DNA from 3 places in the Telluria sp. ZT3P26 genome. Region 3 is predicted to be linked to each of the others. Evidence: predicted binding sites of a transcription regulator. Region 3 holds the regulator's gene; each other region holds the start of a gene.
The links. The regulator LexA, encoded in region 3, represses DNA repair genes until DNA is damaged. The targets are predictions, from matches to a motif close to ACTGTATNNNNATACAGT.
Positions count from the first base shown of each region.

Region 1: the regulator LexA is predicted to act here: its motif matches at 2,279-2,296, upstream of AC56LN_RS00285 (putative DNA modification/repair radical SAM protein).
Region 2: the regulator LexA is predicted to act here: its motif matches at 2,762-2,779, upstream of AC56LN_RS01340 (DNA topoisomerase IV subunit B).

Region 1 is NZ_JCASII010000001.1:57,333-63,063, forward strand. Features, by position in the region: gene AC56LN_RS00275 (putative bifunctional diguanylate cyclase/phosphodiesterase) at 1-644, shown strand, start outside; gene AC56LN_RS00280 (SEL1-like repeat protein) at 651-2,201, shown strand; gene AC56LN_RS00285 (putative DNA modification/repair radical SAM protein) at 2,309-3,538, shown strand; gene AC56LN_RS00290 (UdgX family uracil-DNA binding protein) at 3,535-5,070, shown strand; gene AC56LN_RS00295 (TraB/GumN family protein) at 5,240-5,731, shown strand, end outside.
Region 2 is NZ_JCASII010000001.1:293,380-299,110, reverse strand. Features, by position in the region: gene AC56LN_RS01360 (ArsR/SmtB family transcription factor) at 1-379, shown strand, start outside; gene AC56LN_RS01355 (hypothetical protein) at 333-680, opposite strand; gene AC56LN_RS01350 (gamma-glutamyl-gamma-aminobutyrate hydrolase family protein) at 772-1,782, opposite strand; gene AC56LN_RS01345 (response regulator) at 1,848-2,672, opposite strand; gene AC56LN_RS01340 (DNA topoisomerase IV subunit B) at 2,846-4,840, shown strand; gene parC (DNA topoisomerase IV subunit A) at 4,993-5,731, shown strand, end outside.
Region 3 is NZ_JCASII010000001.1:1,053,118-1,058,848, reverse strand. Features, by position in the region: gene rplI (50S ribosomal protein L9) at 1-382, opposite strand, end outside; gene rpsR (30S ribosomal protein S18) at 419-709, opposite strand; gene priB (primosomal replication protein N) at 738-1,037, opposite strand; gene rpsF (30S ribosomal protein S6) at 1,075-1,482, opposite strand; gene lexA (transcriptional repressor LexA) at 1,775-2,404, shown strand; gene AC56LN_RS04595 (tetratricopeptide repeat protein) at 2,465-3,154, opposite strand; gene AC56LN_RS04590 (cystathionine gamma-synthase family protein) at 3,329-4,570, opposite strand; gene purF (amidophosphoribosyltransferase) at 4,573-5,731, opposite strand, start outside.

The DNA.
Region 1 (5,731 bases), 1.0 Mb from region 3:
CCGGCGAATTCCTGCCGTTCGCCGAAGAAAACGGCCTGATGCTGCCGATCTCGGACTGGATGATCGGCGCGCTGTGCCGCGACATGCTGCGCTGGAACGCCGTCGGCGGCAGCGACATCCGGCTCTCGCTGAACCTGTCGCCGCAATACCTCGACCGCGGCGACTTCTTCGAGAAGATGCGCGGGGCGCTCGCGCGCTACGCGATCTCGCCGCAGCAGATCGAAGTCGAGATCACTGAGAACATCTGCATCCGCAACCCGCAGTATGCGATCGAGCAGCTCAACAAACTGTGCGAGCTGGGCGTGTCGATCGCGATCGACGACTTCGGCACCGGCTACTCGTCGCTGTCGTACCTGCACCGCTTCCCGATCCATACGATCAAGATCGACCAGTCGTTCGTCAAGGAGATCCACGAGGAGGACGGTCACTATCCGGTCATCCTGGCGATCATCTCGATCGCGCGCGGCCTGGGCCTGAACCTGATCGCCGAAGGCGTCGAGACCGAGGAACAGGCGCGCTACCTGCGCGCCAACGGCTGCATGACGATGCAGGGCTACCTGTTCTACCGCCCGATTTCACTGGGCGACTTCATGGTGGCGCTGCGCTCCCGGCCCGGCTCGAACCTGCGCGCCGTGCTGGCCTGAGTGGTCATGCCCGACACGCCGTTGTACAGCGCCGAATTCCTGCGTGTGAAAAGCCAGGCCGAACGTGGCGAGGCCGAGGCCCAGCACAGTCTGGGCTTCATGTACGTGAATGGCCAGGGCGTGGCGCAAAGCGATGAACTGGCAGTGAGCTGGTACCGGCTCGCGGCCACGGCCAACCTGGCGCAGGCCCAGTACAACCTCGGCGTGATGCTGCAGAAGGGGCAGGGCGTGACGCAGGATTTCACGCTGGCTGCCCACTGGTACGAGCGCGCCGCCAGCCAGGGCTACGCGCTGGCCCAGTACAACCTGGGCTGGCTGTACGCCAAAGGGCAGGGCGTGGCGCAGGACGTGGGCCGCGCGCTGCACTGGTTCCGCCAGGCCGCCGAGCAGGGCGAGCCGGGCGCCCAGCACAATCTCGGGATGATGTACGACACCGGCAAGGGCGTGGCGCAGGACCAGGATGCGGCGCTGGACTGGTACCGGCGCGCGGCCATCCAGGGCTATGCCCGTTCGCAGTACAGCCTGGGCCTGCGCTACGACAGCGGCCAGGGCGTGGCGCGCGACCCGGCGCAGGCACTGGACTGGCTGCGCAAGGCCGCGCTGCAGGGCTATGCGCCGGCCCAGTTCAATCTGGGGCTGCGCTACGACAAGGGCCAGGACGTGGAAGCGGACGGCGAACAGGCGATGCTGTGGTACGGCCGCGCCGGTATCCAGGGCCATGCCAGTTCGCAGTTCAACCTGGCGCTGATGTACGACACCGGCCACGGCGTGCCGCAGGACGATGCACTGGCCGCCACCTGGTACCGGCGCGCCGCGCAGCAGGGCCATGCCGGCGCGCAGGACAGCCTGGGCATGCGCCACGAGCACGGCCAGGGCGTGGTGCAGGATGCGGTGCAGGCGGCCATCTGGTACCGGCGCGCGGCCGAGCAGGGCTTGCCGGTGGCGCAGTACCACCTCGGACAGCTCCTCGACACGGGCAACGGCGTTGAACGGGATGCGGTCGAGGCCACGGCCTGGTACCGCAAGGCGGCCGAGCAGGGCCACCTGCGCGCGCAGTTCGACCTGGGCCTGCGCCACGAAAACGGCATCGGCGCGGCGCAGGACTGCGTGCAGGCACTCGGGTGGTACCGGCGCGCCGCGGCGCAAGGTTACGCGGCCGCGCAGTACATGGTGGCCACGCTGCTCGACCGGCACGACCTGGGCGACCCGGCCGAAGCCACCGACTGGCTGCACAAGGCGGCCGACCAGAAGCACGCACTGGCGCAGTTCGAACTGGGGCTGCGCTACGACTGCGGCAAGGGCGCCGAACGCGATTACGAAGCCGCCCATTTCTGGTACCTGTGCGCGGCGCGCCAGGGCCACGCGCGCGCGCAATTCAACCTGGGCGTGATGTATGCGGCGGGGCAGGGCGCGCCCCGCGATCTGGTCGAAGCGTATGCGTGGTTGCATCGTGCGGGTGGCGCCGGGATCCGGCCCGCGCGCGACTATCTGGCGCGCACCGCGCGCCGGATGGATGCACAGCAGTTGTCGCTGGCGGAAAGCCTGCTGCAGGCTTGAAACCGTCCCGGCTTTGACCCGGCACCACCCGCGCACGGGTGCGCCGGCGCACCCTCTGTCATGACACGCCACGCTATACTGTATGCCCATACAGCCACGGGCGTCCGATGGAACTCAACGACAAGCTCGAAATCCTGGCCGATGCGGCCAAGTACGACGCATCCTGCGCCAGCAGCGGTGCGCCCAAACGCGGCTCCGAGGGCAAGGACGGCCTGGGCGCCACCACCGGCATGGGCATCTGCCACAGCTATACGCCAGACGGCCGCTGCGTCTCGCTGCTCAAGATCCTGCTTACCAACTTCTGCATCTACGACTGCCAGTACTGCATCAACCGCCGTACGTCCAACGTGCCGCGCGCGCGCTTTGCGGTCGACGAAGTGGTCAAGCTGACGCAGGATTTTTACCTGCGCAATTACATCGACGGCCTGTTCCTCAGTTCCGGCATCATCCAGTCGGCCGACTACACGATGGAGCAACTGGTGGCCGTGGCGCGCACCCTGCGCGAGGTGCACAACTTCCGCGGCTACATCCACCTCAAGACGATTCCCGATGCCGACCCGCTCCTGATCACCGAAGCGGGGCGCTGGGCCGATCGCCTGTCGGTCAACATCGAGCTGCCCACGCACGACAGCGTGACCAAGCTCGCCCCCGAAAAGAGCGTCCACACGATCAAGCTGGCGATGGGCTCCATCCGGCGCAAGCTCGATGAAAAAGCCGAAGAGCCAAGGTCGCCCGCCTTCGCGCCGGCCGGCCAGAGCACGCAGATGATCGTCGGCGCTGACGCGAGCGACGACCACACGATCCTCAACACCGCCGAGACGCTGTACGGCAGCTACAAACTCAAGCGCGTGTACTACTCCGCGTTCAGCCCCATCCCGCAAAGCCCCAAGAGCGTGCCGCTCGCGCCACCGCCGCTGCTGCGCGAGCACCGCCTGTACCAGGCCGATTTCCTGCTGCGCAGTTACGGCTTCACGGCCGGCGAGATCATGCCGCAGACGGGTAACCTGGCGCTGGACATCGATCCCAAGCTGGCCTGGGCGCTGTCGAACCGCGACCAGTTTCCGATGGACCTGAACCGCGTCGATGCGACGCTCATCGCGCGCATCCCCGGCATCGGTCTGCGCAACGCCAAGCGCATCGCCGACCTGCGCCGCATTCGCCGCATCCGCTGGGAAGACCTGTCGCGGCTGCGCTGCAGCCTGAAAAAACTGGCGCCGTTCGTCGTTACCGCCGACTACAAGCCGGCGCAGGGCGCGACCAGTTCCGACCTGCTGCGCAAGCACATGGCCGACGCGCCGCAGCAGATGAACCTGTGGCCGGAGCTGCAGGCAGCATGATCCCCGCGGCCACCGCAGCCGTCGTCGCCAGCGAGGCCGTCGCCGCGGTCCGCGCGGGGCAGCCGCTGCTCGTGGCTTCGTTCGTCGAGTGGCGCGCCACGGCCCGCGCCCTGCTGCGCGCCGGCGTGCCGCCCGAGGCAGTGACCTGGGGCGAGCCTGGCGCCGATTTGTTCTCGAGCGCGCCGGCAGCGCCTGCATCGGCCCTGGAGACGGTGCAGCCGACCGGTGACCTGCTGGCTGCGCCGCCTGCCGAACGGGTGGCGCAAGCCACGCCCAGGCCGCAAGTCCCGCGCTCCCTGATGGAGATGCTGCAAACGGCCGCCTGCTGCCGCGACCACGACCGCTGGGCCTTCCTGTACCGCGTGGTCTGGCGCTGGCAGCAGGGCGAGCACGATGTGCAGTCGCCCGCCGACCCCGATGGCGCGCGGCTGGCGTCGATGGTCAAGGCGGTGCGGCGCGAGGTGCACGACATGTTTGCCTATATCCGCTTTCGGGAACGGCCGGTCGAGGCAGGGCCGCCGCAGTTTGTCGCCTGGTTCGAACCCGCGCACGACGTGCTGCCGCAGGTGGCCGAACATTTTGTTGCCCGCATGGGCAAGATGACCTGGATGATCGCCACGCCCGAGGCCAGCGTGTTGTGGGACGGCGCCACGCTGCACGATGCGGGGCCATTGATGTCCGGCCCCGCCGACCTCGAAGACGACGGCGAGGCCTTGTGGCTGACCTACTACCGCAGCATCTTCAATCCCGCGCGCCTGAACACGAAGGTCATGCAAAGCCATATCCCGTCGAGGTTCTGGAAGAACCTGCCCGAGGGCGCGCTGGTGCCGTCATTGGTCAGCCAGGCCGGCCTGGGCGCGCGCCGCATCGGCCAGGTCGCCGAGGTGGGCCAGCGCCGGGGCACGACGATCCCGATCGCGGCCGAGAAAGCGCAGCCCGACCGCGAACAGCCATCGAAGCTCGACGAATGCCGACGCTGCGAACTGTGGCAGCACGCGACGCAGGCCGTCGGCGGGATCGGGCCGGACCACGCGCAGATCATGCTCGTCGGCGAGCAGCCTGGCGACCAGGAGGATTTGTCCGGCCAGCCGTTCATCGGCCCGGCCGGGCAACTGCTCGACCGCGTGTTCGCCCAGGCAGAGGTGGACCGCAAGGGTGTCTACATCACCAACGCCGTCAAGCATTTCAAGTGGGAGCCGCGCGGCAAGCGACGCCTGCACAAGACGCCGGCGCAGAAAGAGATCGAGGCCTGCCACTACTGGCTCGAGAAAGAAATCGCCACCCGCAAGCCGAAGGTGATCGTGGCGATGGGCGCTACTGCGCTGAAATCAGTGCTGCAGAAGGGGAACGTGACGCTCAGGGACAGTCTCGGCCAACCGGTGCGCCATGGCGACGCGTGGGTGGTGACGATCTATCACCCGTCATACGTGCTGCGCGTGCCGGACGAGGCGACCAAGCACGAAGCGTTTGCCGTGATGGTCGAGGGCTTGCGGGTGGCGCAGTCGCTGCTTGAGCGGCCGGGCGAGAACTGATCCACATCGGGACATCGTGACGCGTGCGGAGGCTGGCGGAGACCCGTCCCAGGCCATCCTTATCCGCACACTGCGCCTTGCATATGCATTCGAAAGTCCTTGTGATCGGCGCGATGGCCGCCTCATAATCGGCGCACGCTTCTGGCCACTTTCACAACAGGATATCTTCATGCGCCCACTCGTCGTTCCCGCACTGTGCTTGTCGTTGCTGGCTTCTCCCGGATGCGCGCAGTCCCTTGACGGGGCCGATGCCCAGCCTGCCGCTGTCGTTACCACGGACGCGGTCGAACCTGCGCCTGAGCAGATCCACGTCGTCGCCCAGCGCCCCGGCCCGGGCATGTGGAAGGTGAAGAAGGGTGACCATGTGCTGTGGGTGTTCGGCACCTATGCGCCGCTGCCGAAGAACATGACGTGGCGCTCGCAGCAGGTGGAAAACGTCATCAGGCATTCGCAGGAGTACCTGGCGCCGCCCGGTGCCACAGCCAAGCCGGGCTTTTTCAAAACGATCACGCTGCTGCCAAGCCTGATCGGCGTGCGCAAGAATCCGGATGGCGCGCAGCTGCGTGATGTTCTGCCGCAGGAAGACTACGCGCAGTGGAGCACGCTCAAGGCAACCTACCTGCCTGAAAACAGCGACGTCGAACGCGAGCGGCCGATCTTT
Region 2 (5,731 bases), 760 kb from region 3:
CCTGGCCGGCGAGCTTGGCGTGGTGTTGCATGACCGGCTGGCTGCGCGAGGCGCGTTCGGCTTCGGCGCCGACGGCATGGTGCTCACGCCGGCAGGCGCGGCACTGATCGGCCAGCTGGGCATCGACACCCCTGCCCTGGCCCGCTCGCGGCGCCCCGTGTGCCGCACCTGCCTGGACTGGAGCGAGCGGCGTCACCATCTGGCCGGTGCACTGGGCAGCGCCCTGCTCGACCGGTTCGAACAACTCGGCTGGGCGCGCCGCGTGGCGGGGTCGCGCGTCATGGCCTTCGATGCGCAGGGCGAGGTCGCCCTGCGTGGCTGGCTCGATCAGGTCAGCCCGCCACCGGCACGCCCTTGCCGACCCAGCCCGTCTTCATGAAACGCGCCAGCAGCGGCTGTCTGGCCGGTGCCGGCGGCGGCAGTCTGGCGTCGACGACACTGGCCCACTGATCGGCCAGTTGCTCGCAGGTGGCGCGCAGCACCGGGTCGATCGTCGGCAACCGCGCCAGCGCGCACAGGTGACGCTCGATCACGGACGCCAGCTTGACGCACGGCGGCTCACCATCGCCCTTGGCGCTGTAATGCGACATCAGGTGCAGCAGCGAGGCGACCAGCAGCGTGTCCTGGTTGCGCGGCTCGCCCGCTGTGGATGACGTGGCAGGTGTGGGGGAAATCGTCATGCGATACGCTCCATGGACCGGAACAACAATGGATGAGAATGATTCTCATTCATTATTCCCGTGTCACACGGCGAAAGCAAGCGATTTCGTGCTACAGCCGCGTCTCGCGCGCCGCGCGCAGGAATTCATCCAGCACCGGCGTGCAATCGAGCAGGTCAACGCCGCCCGCGCGGTGGAACTCCGGGTGCCATTGCAGGCCCATGACGAAATTGGCGCGCTGGTAGCGGATCGCCTCGATGATGCCGTCCGGCTCGGACATGGCTTCGATGCGGACATCGCGCCCCAGGTCCTTGACGGCCTGGTGGTGGATCGAGTTCACCATCGCCTGCTGGATATTGGGGAACATGCGCCCGAGTGACGAGCCCTTGGGGAACACGATCGCGTGGCGATGGGCGTCGTACAGGTCGTGCACGTGCGCCAGCGCATCGGGGCGGTCGGTGGCGACGTCCTGGTGCAGCGTGCCGCCAAAGGCGACGTTGATCAGCTGGCAGCCGCGACAGACACCCAGCACCGGTTTGCCGGCATCGACGAATTCGTGCAGCAGTTCGAGCTCGTACACGTCGCGCGCGCGGTCGCCGCTCCATTCGGGGCGCGTGGGGGTTTCGGAATACGTTTGCGGCGCCACGTCAGCCCCGCCCTGCAGCACCAGGCCATCCAGGTGGCGCGCATAGTGACGCAGCGTGATATTGCTGGGGTGGAGCAAGCCGTTGGTATTGACCGTCGGGATCATGAACACGAGCACGTCGCGCGACATGACCCATTGGGCGATGGATTCCTCGAGATACTGCAGGTTCTTGCTCAGCAGCCCCTTGGCCCCGGCTTCGGGATGGAAGATGCGGGCCGAGACGCCGATGTGCAGCGTGCGCTGCATGATGTCGCGACTGAAGCGTTCACGCAGCGAGCGAAAGCGCGACGTGATGACGCGACCGGCCAGGGCCACCGGGTTGTCGCCATCGCGCAGGTAGCGCGCCGGCCCGCGTGCGTGCTGGCCGCCGCTGGCGCGCCGGTCGGGCACGCGCACGCGCGTCTCGCGACGTTCATCGATATCCGCCTCTGGCGACGGGTGGTCTGGATTGCGCTTGGTGGGTTCTTCTTCGGCCATGTCAATAATATAACTTCGGCAACGCTGCGCACGATTCAAAGTTGTTACAAAAGGTCGCGGTTCACTCAGACCGGTACGTCGAGCAGCTTCTGGAAGGTGAGCATCAGGTGGCGCCCTGCCACGGGCGTCTCGAGCAGGCCGCGCGCGCCGGCCAGCCGGGCACGGCCGCTCTCGTACTGAAACGATGGCGCGACAACGAACACCACCGGCGTGCGCATCGCGCCAGGCTGCGCCTTGATCGACGAACACAGCGCATACGGTTCGATGTCCGGGGCCGCCGTATTGATCAGCACCAGCGCAACCGGCGTCTCGTCGCACAGGCGCACGGCGGCGGCCTGGCTGTCGGTCCACTCGACCCCGATCCTGCGCGGCCCAAGCACTTCTGCCACCCGGTTGCGCAGGGCACATGCCTGATCGACGATCAATACGGGGCCATCGACCGGACCACGGCGCAGTCGCGTGTAGAATGCGGGCGTTTCGTGGTCGGGCCCAAGGCGTGGACGGCGGCGCCGCTCGGCCAGCACACGGCGGGCCCGGACGCCCTGCTGCACCAGCGCATGCACCCGCGTATCGAGCAGTTCGGCCAGCCGCGCATGCAGCGCACCTTGTTCGAGCGGGCGGGCCATGGCCGGCCAGGCAGTGACGTGACTGCCGCCGACAACCAGTGCCGGCTGCAGCGCATCGGGTGGCCGGCTCGCCAGATGCGCCAGCGCAAGCTGGCTGTCGCCATTGGCGATGAGCAGGTCCGGCTCTTGCAAACTGTCGGCATGCAGGCAAGAATACAACGGCCCCGCGCCCGGCGCGCCTTCGAGCAGCGCCGCCAGCCGGGCAGTTTCAACCGGATCAAAACCGACCGGACGCACGGTGAACAGACATTGAGATCGCTGCATTGGGCACCACCCTTCCTGCATCGATGATGTGTTTACAGCTTAATCTAGCACAAAGGTGCAACGCGAAAAGCACGACATAAGCGCAAAATACTGTATATTTATACAGTTAAAAAGCATTTCCTTTTCCGCTCGACAAGATAGAATGCCAACGCATTCTACAAATACTCTTCAAGATGGCCTCCAAGAAACCCGCTCCAGACTACAGCGAATCATCCATCCGCGTCCTCAAGGGACTCGAACCTGTGAAACAGCGTCCGGGCATGTACACCCGCACGGAAAATCCGCTCCACATCATCCAGGAAGTGATCGACAACGCCTCCGATGAGGCGCTGGGTGGCTATTGCAAGAACATCAGCGTCACGATGAACCCGGACGGCTCGATCACGGTCGAAGACGATGGCCGCGGCATCCCGGTCGGCATTCACCCCGAAGAAGGCGTGTCCACGGTCGAAATCGTGTTCACGCGCCTGCACGCTGGCGGCAAGTTCGACAAGGGCTCGGGCGGCGCGTATGCGTTCTCGGGCGGCCTGCACGGCGTCGGCGTATCGGTCACCAATGCGCTGTCCAAGCGCCTCGAGATCGAAGTCTGGCGCAAGGACGACCAGGGCAACGGCCAGCACAAGCTGGTGTTCGCTGCCGGCGACGTGATCGAACCCCTTACCTCCGCGCCGTTCGAGCGCGGCGGCAAGAAGAACGGCACGCGCGTCACGGCCTGGCCGGATGGCAAGTACTTCGATTCGCCGACCATTCCGATGAACGACCTGCAACGCCTGCTGCGCTCGAAAGCCGTGCTGCTGCCAGGCGTGACGGTCACGCTCACGAACGCCAAGGGCGAAGTGCAGACCTGGCGCTACGACGAGGGCCTGCGCGGCTACCTGACCGAAGCGCTGACGCAAAGCTCCAACGGCGAAACACTGATCCCGCTGTTCGAAGGCGCGCAGTATGCAGCCGCCGGCGACGACAGTTTCGCTGAAGGCGAAGGCGCGGCCTGGGTCGTGGCCTGGACCGAAGAAGGCGGCGTGGTGCGCGAATCCTACGTCAACCTGATCCCCACGGTCAGCGGCGGCACCCACGAAGCGGGCCTGCGCGACGGCCTGTATGGCGCCGTCAAGAACTTCGTCGAGCTGCATGGCCTGCTGCCCAAAGGCGTCAAGCTGCTGCCGGAAGACGTGTTTGCGCGCGTCTCGTTCGTACTGTCGGCCAAGGTGCTGGACCCGCAGTTCCAGGGCCAGACCAAGGAGCGCCTGAATTCGCGCGACGCGCTCAAGCTGGTCTCGACCTTCACCAAGCCGCCACTCGAACTGTGGCTGAACCAGCACGTCGACTACGGCAAGAAGCTGGCCGAACTCGTGATCCGCCAGGCGCAATCGCGCCTGCGCTCGCTGCAGAAAGTCGAAAAGAAAAAATCGTCGGGCGTGGCCGTGTTGCCGGGCAAACTGACCGATTGCGAATCGAACGACATCACGCGCAACGAGCTGTTCCTGGTCGAGGGCGACTCGGCCGGCGGCTCCGCCAAGATGGGCCGCGACAAGGAATTCCAGGCCATCCTGCCGCTGCGCGGCAAGGTGCTCAACTCATGGGAAACTGACCGCGACCGCCTGTTTGCCAACAATGAAATCCACGATATCTCGGTGGCGATCGGCGTCGATCCGCACAGCGTGGGCGATTCGCCCGACCTGACCGGTCTGCGCTACGGCAAGATCTGCATCCTGTCCGATGCCGACGTCGATGGCTCGCACATCCAGGTACTGCTGCTCACGCTGTTCTTCAAACACTTCCCGGCGCTGTTCGCGAACGGGAACATCTGCATCGCGCGCCCGCCGCTGTTCCGCGTCGACGTGCCGGCGCGCGGCAAGAAGCCGATCCAGAAGCTGTATGCGCTGGATTCGGGCGAGCTGCTGGCGATCGAAGACAAGCTGAAAAAAGAAGGCCTGAAAGAAGGCGTGTGGAGCATTTCGCGCTTCAAGGGCCTGGGCGAGATGAACGCCGAGCAGCTGTGGGAAACGACGATGAACCCGGACACGCGCCGCCTGCTGCCCGTGTTCCTGGGCGAATACGACCACGCCGAATCGTCGGCACGCTTCAATATGCTGATGGGCAAAGGCGAAGCCGCCGCGCGCCGCGCCTGGATCGAAGAACACGGAAACGAGACCGAGGCGGATATTTGATGAGTCTGTGATCTGCAAGCTGAACTTGGGTTCCCGCCTGCGCGGGAACGACGGTCTTGCAGCCACTGGCCCAGGCACGTCGTTCCAGCGAAGGCTGGAACCCAGGTCCTCCGCACCGCCACCACCGCTCGCCAGAACACGAAACACACACCATGACGAACCAACCAAGTCTCTTTGAACAGCAACACGAGCCGACCGATGTCGAGACGCTCACCCTCTCCACTTTCGCCGAGCGCGCCTACCTGGACTACGCCGTTTCGGTGGTCAAGGGCCGCGCACTGCCGGACGTGTCGGACGGCCAGAAGCCGGTCCAGCGCCGCATCCTGTATGCGATGAATGAACTGGGCCTGGGCCCGACCGCCAAGCCGCGCAAGTCGGCGGCCGTGGTCGGCGACGTGCTCGGCAAACTGCACCCGCACGGCGACCAGTCGGTGTACGACGCACTGGTGCGCATGGCGCAGGACTTCTCGCTACGCTACCCGCTGATCGACGGCCAGGGCAACTTCGGCTCGCGCGACGGCGACGGCGCCGCCGCGATGCGTTACACCGAAGCGCGCCTGACGCCGATCGCCCGCATCCTGATGGATGAAATCGACATGGGCACGGTCGACTCGCAGCCGAACTACGACGGCTCGACCACCGAGCCGCGCACACTGCCGGCGCGCCTGCCGATGGTGCTGCTTAACGGCGCCTCGGGCATCGCGGTCGGCCTGGCCACCGAGATCCCGTCGCACAATCTGCGCGAAGTGGCTGCCGCCGCCGTCGCCATGATCCGCAATCCGAAGATGTCGCACGCCGAGCTGATGACCATCGTGCCCGGCCCTGACTTCCCGGGCGGCGGCCAGATCATCACCCCGGCGTCCAGCATCGCCGACATGTATGCGGTGGGCC
Region 3 (5,731 bases):
GGAATTCGCCGGTGGTTTTCAGCGGGCCGGTTGGCATGCGCACTTGCGACTTCTCGACAGCGAAACCTTGCTTGGTCAGCGCTTCGGCGATGTCGAAGTTGGTGACCGAACCGAACAGACGGCCATCAACGCCGGCCTTCTGGCCGATGGTGACGGTCATGCCGCTCAGCTTGTCGCCTTCGGCCTGGGCAGCCGACAGCTTTTCAGCTGCTGCTTTTTCGAGTTCAGCGCGCTTGGCTTCGAACTCGGCGACGGCGCCGGCGGTAGCGCGGCGTGCCATCTTTTGTGGGATCAGGAAGTTACGTGCGTAACCGTCCTTGACCTTGACGACGTCGCCCAGGTTGCCGACGTTGACTACTTTTTCCAACAGAATGATTTGCATAGTGATCTCCAGATGTCTGACTGTCGTGACCGACGATTAACCGTGGTGCAGGTCGGTGTACGGCAGCAGCGCAAGGTAGCGTGCGCGCTTGATCGCGGTGTCGACCTGACGCTGGTAGTGCGCCTTGGTGCCGGTCAGACGTGCTGGCATGATCTTGCCGTTTTCCTGGACGAAGTCCTTCAGGGTGTCGACGTCCTTGTAGTCCACCTGCTCAACGCCAGCGGCGGTGAAGCGGCAGAATTTCTTGCGCTTGAACAGCGGGTTTTGCTGTTTGCGCTTCTCTTTGAGTTTCGCTTTGTTTTTGTCGAACTTTTTACCGAATGCCATTTGAGGCTCCTGTATCTAAATTGCCGGGTTAAGCGGCACTGAAATCAATGATGTGAAACACCAGGGCTTTGCTGTTGCGATTTTTCCGTGCAAGAAATCCGTTGAACCTGTAGCTGGCGCCCAATTCGGCGCTGGCGAACCTGCCCGAAATCTCGCCCGCGGCGAACGCGGGGACTTCGAACGCGACCGACCTTTCGACCCCGGCCTCTTCCTGCTGCGATTCGTGCATCAGGACGGCTGAAACGATTGGCACACCGGCCGGGGTGTAACGCAGTACGTCGCGCTCGGCGATGGTCGCCATGAGCTGGAGGTGGTTTGCGCTGTGCACCCGGTATTACTGGTTACTACGAATAACTGGGGAAAACTTAAGCAGCAGCAGGCGCTGGCGCAGCGGCTGGAGCGGCTGCTGGCGCAGCGGCTTCGGCACGGTGGCTCTTGGCTGCGTCTTCGCGCTGCACCGATTTCATCATCGGCGACGGTGCGGTTTCAGCTTTTTTCAGCTTGACGGTCAGGTGACGCAGAACCGCATCATTGAACTTGAATGCAGTTTCCAGCTCGACCAGGGTCTCGTTGTCGCATTCGATGTTCAGGCAGATGTAGTGTGCTTTTGGCAGCTTCTGGATCTGGTATGCCATCTGGCGGCGGCCCCAGTCTTCAACGCGATGGATGTTACCGCCGCGGCTGGTCACCGTGGTCTTGTAACGCTCGATCATCGCCGGGACTTGTTCGCTCTGGTCCGGATGGACGATAAACACGATTTCATAATGACGCATGCATTACTCCTTGAGGACGTTTAACAAATGCCCACCTCGGCGTCAAGACGAGTGTGGGAAGGGAAAGCCGGCAATTATAACCCGGATATCGGCAGCTTGGAAAGCCCAATGACGCATCGCAGGCGCGAGCTGGCGAGTTCCCGGCAGTCTGACTCGACAATTCCACGGTTTTGGCGCATGTTTGTACGCTGAATCGGGATTTTGACGATATTTTTTGCGTTTCCTCTTGCGCGCGGGAGAATACTGTACAAAAATACAGGTTACACACATAACCGGTTGCTGTAACACATTTATGCTAAAGCTCACTGCACGGCAAGAACAGATCCTGAACCTGATCAAGGAAGCGATCGAGAACACCGGTTTCCCTCCGACCCGGGCTGAAATCGCTTCCGAACTGGGTTTCCGCTCGGCCAACGCGGCTGAAGAACATCTGCAAGCACTGGCGCGCAAGGGCGCCATCGAAATTTCGCCGGGCACATCGCGCGGCATCCGCCTGATCGGCGCGAGCGTCGAATCAGTTCCGATGCCGCCGCCGTCGTTCATGTCGCTGCCGCTGGTGGGGCGCGTTGCTGCAGGTAATCCGATCCTGGCGCAAGAGCATGTCGAAGCCACCTACAACGTCGATACCGCCATGTTCGCGGCGCGCCCCGATTTCCTGCTGAAGGTCAAAGGCTGGTCGATGCGCGATGCCGGCATCATGGATGGCGACTTTTTGGCGGTCAAGAAAATCGACAGCGCCAAGAACGGCCAGATCGTCGTTGCACGCCTGGGCGACGAAGTCACGGTCAAGCGCTATCGCAAGACGGGCGACCTGGTGGAACTGCTGCCAGAGAACCCCGACTTCAACATCATTTCAGTCTCGCCGGACGAAGAGTTCGCACTCGAAGGCCTGGCTGTTGGCCTGATGCGTAGCTGGAACTGATGTAACGGCGCCGGCTTCTTCCTGCCGGCGCCTGTCCTTTCCTGCGCTGCCCTGCCCTGCCTACTTCGACGCCTTCTTCACGACCGCATTGTGCTGGCTGACAAACGCCTCGGTCGCACTGCGCCACGCTGCAAAATCCGCCAGGATCATCTTTGAATTGACCTTCGCGCCTTCCGCGATATTCTGCCGCACCTGCTCCAGATAGGCTGCCGAAGCATCCGCTTCCTGTTTGTTCATCAGCTTGGCGATATCGGCGGGAATCTTCTTCGTCAGCGGCGACTGCGCGTTCAGGTTCGTGACCATCTTGTTGTAGCAATCCTGCCAGCCCGTCACCAGCTTGTTGACGCGATCGATCTCGTCGTTCACCTTCGACACGGCCGGGATGCGCGGCGACGGGCAGCGGTATTCGCCCGACTGCAGCTCGGCCCCGTCATAGCCCTTGATCCAGTAATCGATCTCGGCGCGCTTGGTCACGCGCTGTTCCATCACGACCAGCGATTCTGCCGCGACCTTATTGCCCTTGGCCGCCGACTTCTCGAACAATGCTTTCGCTGCCGCCTCATCGACAGCGCCCGCTTCGCCATACCAGTACATCTGGCCCAGTTGCTGCTGCGCCTGCGCATTGCCGGCATTGGCCAGCTTGGTGTACAGCTTGAGCGCGCCCGCGTAATCCTTCTTTTCGAACAGCGCGTTGGCGTCTTCCAGCTCGCCCGCACAGGCGGCGCTGGCGATGCTCAGGGACAGGGACATGGAAAGGCAGAGCAGGAAACGTTTCATGGGCACCCAAAAATGACAAGCTGACGATGGCGCATCATAGCCCCCTTTTACAGCGCGACTCAACCGTAAAAATGACTAGGCCGGCATTGCGCCGGCCTTCTTTGCATCGCTTTACGTCACGCGGTAACGTCGCGCGGTACGCCGCGCTTACGCGTCCAGCGCCTGGCGGAAGTCTTCAACCAGGTCATCGGTGTCCTCGATGCCCACCGACACGCGGATCAGCGACTCGGCAATGCCCATGCTGGCGCGGCGCTCGGCGCCCATCTCGAAGAAGATGGTGTGCGCGACCGGAATGACCAGCGTGCGGTTGTCGCCCAGGTTCGACGCGGGAATCGCCAGCTGCAGGCGGTTGAGGTAATCGAACGGGTCGATATCCTCGCGCAGCTCGAAGCTGAGCAGTGAACCACCGGCGCGGAACAGCGACGTGACGATACCGTGCTGCGGATGCGAGGCCAGGCCCGGGTAGTGGACCTTCGCCACGCGCTCATCCGCCTCGAGCATCGTTGCCAGCGCCAGAGCATTGGCACAGGTGCGGGTCATGCGCAGCGCCAGCGTCTCGGCGCCAACGGCAATGTGATGCGCTGCCTCCGGTCCGAGCGAGGCGCCGAAGTCGCGCAGCGCTTTCGCGCGCAGCTGCGCCATGCCCTGCGCCTGCGCCGGCTGCTTGCGGAAATTCGGCGCGATGTTCGGGTACGCGCTCCAGTCGAACAGGCCGGTATCGGTCAGCGCGCCGCCCAGCGCAATGCCGTGGCCGCCAATCGACTTGGTCAGCGAATTGACCACGAGACCGGCGCCCACGCTCTTCGGGCGGAACAGCCAGGGCGAGGTCATCGTGTTGTCGACCACGTACAGGATGCCCCGCGCACGGCACAGCTCGCCGATGCGGGCCAGGTCCGCCACTTGCGTGCGCGGATTGGCGATCGTCTCGACAAACACCATGCGCGTGTTCGGCGTCAAGGCTGCCTCGACCTGCGCCACATCGGTTGCATCGACAAAGGCGACATCGACGCCCTGCCCTGCCACCGTCTGCCACAGGCTGTTGGTATTACCAAACAGGAAGCTCGACGAAACGATGGCGTCGCCCGCCTTCAGCAGCGCCTGGAACAGCGCGCCGATGGCGGCCATGCCGGTGCCGAAGCACAGCGTGGCGACGCCATCCTCCATCTTGCTGACCTTGTCCTCGAGCGCGCTGATGGTCGGATTGCCCTGGCGACCATAACGGAAGCCCGGCTCCTTGCCCTGGAACACGGATGCCAGCTGACGCGCATCCGTGTAGCCGAACGCGACCGAGGTGTGGATCGGCTTGTGCAGCGAACCGTGCTCGATCGGCTTGTGCCGGTCGTTGTGCAGGATCGTGGTGGTAAAGCCGTAGGATTTTTTCTCGCTCATGCTTACTCGGCGGCGACGGCGGGGTTCAGATTCAGTTGGGTACGGACCTGGTCTTCATCCTTGGCAGCAGGATTGTGACGCGCGGTTTCCTGGCGATCCAGGTATTCCGGCGTCACGTCGCCCGTCACGTAGATGCCGTCGAAGCACGACGCCTCGAAGTTCTTCAGTGCCGGATTGACGTCCGAAATCGAGCGCTTGAGGGCGTCGATGTCCTGATAGATGACGCGGTCGGCCGTGATCTCGCGGCAGACTTCTTCGGTCGTGCGGCCGTAGGCGATCAGCTCGTCGCGGGTCGGCATGTCGATGCCGTACACGTTCGGGTACAGCACCGGTGGCGCAGCCGAGGCGAAGTACACCTTGCGCGCGCCGGCTTCACGGGCCATCTGCACGATCTCGCGACTGGTGGTGCCGCGCACGATCGAATCGTCGACCAGCAGCACGTTCTTGTCCTTGAATTCGGAAATGATCGCGTTGAGCTTCTGGCGTACCGATTTCTTGCGCATGCCCTGGCCCGGCATGATGAAGGTGCGGCCGATGTAGCGGTTCTTGATGAAGCCTTCGCGGTATTCGACACCCAGCTTCAGCGCCAGCTGGATGGCGGCCGGACGCGACGAATCGGGAATCGGCATGACGACGTCGATATCTTCGACCGGGATTTCACTGAGCACCTTGTCGGCCAGGTATTCACCCATGCGCAGGCGCGTGGCGTAGACCGAGGCGCCGTCGATCACCGAGTCCGGACGGGCCAGGTAGACGAATTCGAACGCGCATGGATTGAGCGATGGATTTTCGGCGCATTGGCGCTCGGACAGCTTGCCGTCGTTGGTGATGAAGACCGCTTCGCCCGGCGCAATGTCGCGCACGAAACGGAAGCCCAGGCCTTCGAGGGCGACCGACTCGCTGGCCACCAGGTATTCGTTGCCGTTTTCGGTTTCGTTCACGCCCAGGCACAGCGGACGGATGCCGAACGGATCGCGGAAGGCCAGCATGCCATGGCCGGCGATCTGTGCTACGACCGCGTAGGCACCACGCACGCGGCGGTGCACGACAGCGACCGCCTTGAAGATCGCCTCGGCGTCGAGCGAGAAGCCATCGGCCGCTTCCTGGATTTCATGGGCCAGCACGTTGAGCAGCACCTCGGAATCGGAATCGGTATTGATG